One region of the Nonomuraea sp. NPDC003804 genome, then DNA from elsewhere that is predicted to be linked to it. Evidence: riboswitches for the same ligand, from Rfam matches in the RefSeq annotation. Region 1 holds a riboswitch; the other holds the start of a gene.

Region 1 (2,386 bases):
TCGCCGACATAAACGTTGACAAAACGGCGAATCTTGCCCGATTCATCCAAAATGCGCGCGCCGATACCCGGGTAGTCGGCGTCGAGCTTCTGCAGCACCTCGCGAAGGGTGGCGCCCTCGCCGCTCACCTCGGAGCTGCCGCCGGTGTATGTGCGCAGAATGGTGGGGATCCGCACCGAAACGCTCATGACTAGTACCTTTCCTTTCAGACAGCCCAGACAGCCCAGACAGACAGCTCAGACAGCCGCGCGGAACGCGTCGAGGGACGGCCTGATCACGGCCGTGGGCGTGGCGTCGTCCGCGATCGCGTCGAGCGTCTTGAGCCCGTCACCGGTGTTGAGCACCACGGTGGTCAGCGCGGGGTCGAGCTGACCCGTCTCGACGAGCTTCTTCAGCACGCCCACCGTCACGCCGCCCGCGGTCTCGGCGAAGACGCCCTCCGTGGAGGCCAGCAGCTTGATGGCCGACACCACCTCGGCGTCGGTGACGTCCTCGACCGCCCCGCCGGTACGGCGCGCGATGTCGAGCACGTACGGCCCGTCGGCCGGGTTGCCGATGGCCAGCGACTTGGCGATGGTGTCCGGCTTGACCGGCTGGACCACGTCGTGGCCCGCCTTGAAGGCTGTGGACACCGGCGAGCAGCCGAGCGCCTGGGCCCCGAAGATCTTGTAAGGGGTGTCCTCGACCAGGCCGAGCGCGATCAGCTCCTTGAAGCCCTTGTCGATCTTGGTGAGCTGCGACCCGGAGGCCACCGGGATGACGATCTGGTCGGGCAGCCGCCACCCGAGCTGCTCGGCGATCTCGTAGGCCAGGGTCTTGGAGCCCTCGGCGTAGTAGGGCCGCAGGTTGACGTTGACGAAGCCCCACTTGTCGCCGAGCGGGTCGCCGATGAGCTCGGAGCAGAAGCGGTTGACCTCGTCGTAGGTGCCCTGGATGCCGACCAGCTTGCCGCCGAAGACCCGGGCCATGGCGATCTTCGCCTGCTCCAGGTCCGCGGGGATGAAGACGCACGCCTCGAACCCGGCCCTGGCGGCGGCCGCGGTCACCGCGCCGGCCAGGTTGCCGGTGGAGGAGCACGACAGCGTGTGGAAGCCGAAGTTGCGCGCCGCCTCGACGGCGATGGCGACCACCCGGTCCTTAAAGGAGTGGGTGGGGTTGCCCGAGTCGTCCTTCACGTACAGGTCGCGCAGGCCCAGGACCTTGCCGAGGTTGGTGGCCTGGACGAGCTTCGTCCAGCCGGGGTTCATGTTCTGCTTGCCGGCCACGTCGACGGGGACCGGCAGCAGCGAGCGGTAGCGCCAGATGTTCGCGGGTCCTGCCTCGATGTCGGCGCGGGAGACCGACCCGAAGGAGTAGGCCACCTCGAGCGGGCCGAAACACTCCAGACACGCGAAGTTGGGGCCGAGGTCGTAGCGTGCGCCGCACTCGCGGCAGGACAGAGCGACAGCAGGACCGAAGTCAAGCGACATGAAGCGAGGCCTTCCCTCATCTTCGTCTGCGACCACCCTGGCCACAGACCGGAATTGGCACCTGTCCCGGCCGGCCTCGTCACTTCACGAGCTCAGTCCGGGAGGGTTGCCGGGGCTTCGCAGGGCCGGTCCCTCCACCCCTCTGGATGAGCAATATGGAGTTATGCGAATCACCATACCCGGCCATGCTCACGACATGACCGACCGTCTCACTAACTGAGACGATACGTATCACCCAGCGCGGCCTGGACGTACTTGCGCGCCTGGTGGATCCGCGACTTGGCGGTGCCGAGCGGGATGCCGAGCTGCTCGGCCACCTCGTTGTAGTCGAGCTGGACGATGTCGCGCAGCACCAGCGCCTGGGCCAGGTCGGGCTTGTCGGCCTCCAGCGCCTCCATGGCGTCGAGCAGGTCGAGCCGCGAACCCGCGATGACGCTCACCCGGCGCACGTCGGGCTTCTGGACGGGCAGTTCGTCCGAGGTCTGCTCGGCGGCCCTGCGCTTCAGCGACCGGTAGGTGGTGCGCGCACAGTTGGCCGTCACGATGTGCAGCCAGGTGCTGAACCTGGCCCTGCCCTCGAAACGCCCGATGTTACGGGCCACCGCGAGCAAGGTGTCCTGGCACGCCTCCTCGGCGTCCTGGTGGTAGGGCAGGATGCGGGCGCAGTGGCGCAGCACGTCGGGCTCGATCCGCTTCAGGAGCTCGCCAAGCGCGCGATGGTCGCCGCCCGCGGCGGAACGGGCCAGTTCCTCGGTTAGCTCATCTAGGGCCATAGCGAGATCCTATGTTCGGGGTCATGGTGGATGTTGTGAACAGCGTTCTTGTGGCTTCCAACCGTGGGCCTGTCTCCTTCACCCTCTCCGACGACGGCGAGCTGACCATGAAGCGTGGCGGCGGCGGCCTGGTGTCGGGGCTTT
Region 2 (2,386 bases), on a different contig from region 1:
CGAGAAGGCCATCGCGAAGTAGATGTAACCCTTCGGGATGTGCTGGTCGAAGCCCTCGGCGAGAAGCACGACGCCGATCAGCACCAGGAACGCCAGCGCCAGCATCTTGATGCTCGGGTGCTTGTCCACGAACCTGCTGATGGGCCCGGAGGCGAACAGCATCACCAGCACCGAGACGATCACCGCCGCGACCATGACGGCCAGCTCGTCCACCATGCCGACCGCGGTGATGACCGAGTCCAGCGAGAACACGATGTCGAGCACCATGATCTGCAGGATGACCGAGGTGAAGGAGGTGACCTTCCGCTCCTTGCCGCCCTGCTCCTGCGGCTCCATGCTGTGGCCGATCTCCAGCGCGCTCTTGGCCAGCAGGAACAGACCGCCGAGGATGAGGATCAGATCCCTTCCCGAGATCTCCTGCCCCAGCACGCTGAAGAGCGGCTCGGTCAGCTTCACCACCCAGGACAGAGCGAGCAGCAGCAGCAGGCGGGAGACGAGCGCGGCGGCCAGGCCGAGGACCCTGGCCCTGTCGCGCTGCTCGGGCGGCAGCTTCCCGGCCAGGATCGAGATGAAGATGATGTTGTCGATGCCCAGGACTATCTCCAGGGCGACCAGGGTGAAGAACCCGATCCAGATCTGTGGGTCTGCCACCCAGTCCAACATCTCATACCTCCTTGGTTCGCTGTTCTCATCCCCAACGAGCCGGTCGCCCCAATAGTTCGCGGCTTGCGAAATGCGGGTCCGTGTCGGTTATAGTTCCGGCGTAGGTCATGAGTGCCAGCGCCAAGCCCCGGCTCGCTGGCCGGCAACCCTCGCGTCCGCGGCGGGGTGCCCCGGGTGAAGACCTGGTCCGTCACGAGGTGTGGCGGGCAAGCGCGGGCTCCGACACGCCACGGCCAGGGGTCCGATGACCCCAGGAGGGCTGTGCCGTGTCCGTCGCGACGATCGTCGACCCCGTTCAGGTGAAGGTGCTGGGCGAGGACCTCGAGGTGCCCGTCAAGGGTGGCCGCCTGGTCTCCTACGCCAACCTGGACTACGCCGCCAGCGCGCCGTGTCTGGAGCCGGTCAGCGCGGCGGTGACCGCCGCGCTCCCGGCCTACTCCAGCGTCCACCGCGGCGCGGGCTACGCCTCCCAGCTCACCACCGCCCGCTACGAGCAGGCGCGCCACACCGTGCGCGCCTTCGTCGGCGCCCGCACCGACGACGCCGTGGTCTTCACCCGCAACACCACCGACGCCACCAACCTGCTGGCCAGGTGCCTGCCCGAGGGCACCACCGTCGTGGTCTTCGACACCGAGCACCACGCCTCCCTCCTGCCGTGGCAGCGGGTCGTCCGCCTCGCGCCGCCCGCCTTCCCCGGCGAGGCCGTACGGCAGGCCGACGACGCGCTCGCCGCCATCGACGGCCCCAAGCTGCTGGTGGTGACCGCCGCCTCCAACGTGACGGGCGAGCTGTGGCCGATCGCCGCCCTCGCGCACGTCGCCCACCGGCACGGCGCCCGCGTCCTGGTCGACGCCGCCCAGCTCGTCCCCCACCGCAAGCTCAACCTGACCGCGCTCGACCTCGACTACGTCGCCTTCTCCGGGCACAAGCTCTACGCGCCGTTCGGGGCTGGCGTGCTGGTCGGGCGGCGCGACTGGCTGTCGGACGCCGAGCCGTACCTCAAGGGGGGCGGCGCGGTGAAGTCCGTGAGCGCCCTCGACGAGGGAACCGCCGAGTGGCACGAGGACGCCGAGCCGAGGCACGAGGCGGGCACCCCGAACGTGCTGGGCGCGATCGCGCTGGCCGCGGCGTGCGACGCCCTCACCGCGACAGGCTGGACGCCGCTGGTGCGCGAGGAGGAGCGGCTGATCGCCCGGCTGCGCGCGGGCCTGGCCGCGGTCGAGGGCGTGCGCGAGCTGTCGCTGTGGGGGCCGGACCACCCGCGGGTCGGCATCGTGTCGTTCGTCGTCGACGGTTACACGGCCAGGGAGGTCGCCGAGGCGCTGTCCACCGAGTACGGCATCGGCGTGCGTGACGGGAAGTTCTGCGCCCACCCGTTCGTACGGCACCTGCTGGATGCGACCGACGGGGATTGCGAGGACGACACCGCCTCGGCCGTACGGGCCTCGATCGGCATCGGCACGACCGAGGAACACGTCGACCGCCTGGTCGGCGCGCTGCACGACCTGGTGTCCCGCCGCTAGGACCGGTTGGGCGCGTCGGGTGGCACGTCGTCGCTCTCCGGCTCGTCGAAGATGTCCATGGGGCGCTCGACCTCGCGCTCGGCGGCGCGCCCCACGGCTCTGCGCCGGGCGCCGCGGGCGAACAGGGCGTCGATCCCGACGCGCCCCCCGCCGAGCGCCACCAGCAGGAGGCAGACCGAGCCGAGGGCGGCGACCAGCTC

The links. A riboswitch is a leader RNA that binds a small molecule or an ion and turns the genes downstream of it on or off. The one in region 1 is predicted to bind S-adenosylmethionine.
Region 2: another riboswitch for S-adenosylmethionine. It lies ahead of ABZX22_RS16515 (aminotransferase class V-fold PLP-dependent enzyme); the one in region 1 lies ahead of thrC (threonine synthase).

Annotation. Positions count from the first base shown of each region.
Region 1 covers NZ_JBEXMT010000022.1:34,581-36,966, reverse strand. Annotated here, with positions in the region: gene ABZX22_RS27975 (MoaD/ThiS family protein) at 1-188, opposite strand, end outside; gene thrC (threonine synthase) at 237-1,469, opposite strand; SAM riboswitch class I at 1,483-1,622, opposite strand; gene ABZX22_RS27965 (RNA polymerase sigma factor) at 1,682-2,242, opposite strand; gene ABZX22_RS27960 (trehalose-6-phosphate synthase) at 2,266-2,386, shown strand, end outside.
Region 2 covers NZ_JBEXMT010000010.1:186,101-188,486, reverse strand. Annotated here, with positions in the region: gene ABZX22_RS16520 (TerC family protein) at 1-651, opposite strand, end outside; SAM riboswitch class IV at 767-882, shown strand; gene ABZX22_RS16515 (aminotransferase class V-fold PLP-dependent enzyme) at 930-2,186, shown strand; gene ABZX22_RS16510 (DoxX family protein) at 2,183-2,386, opposite strand, start outside.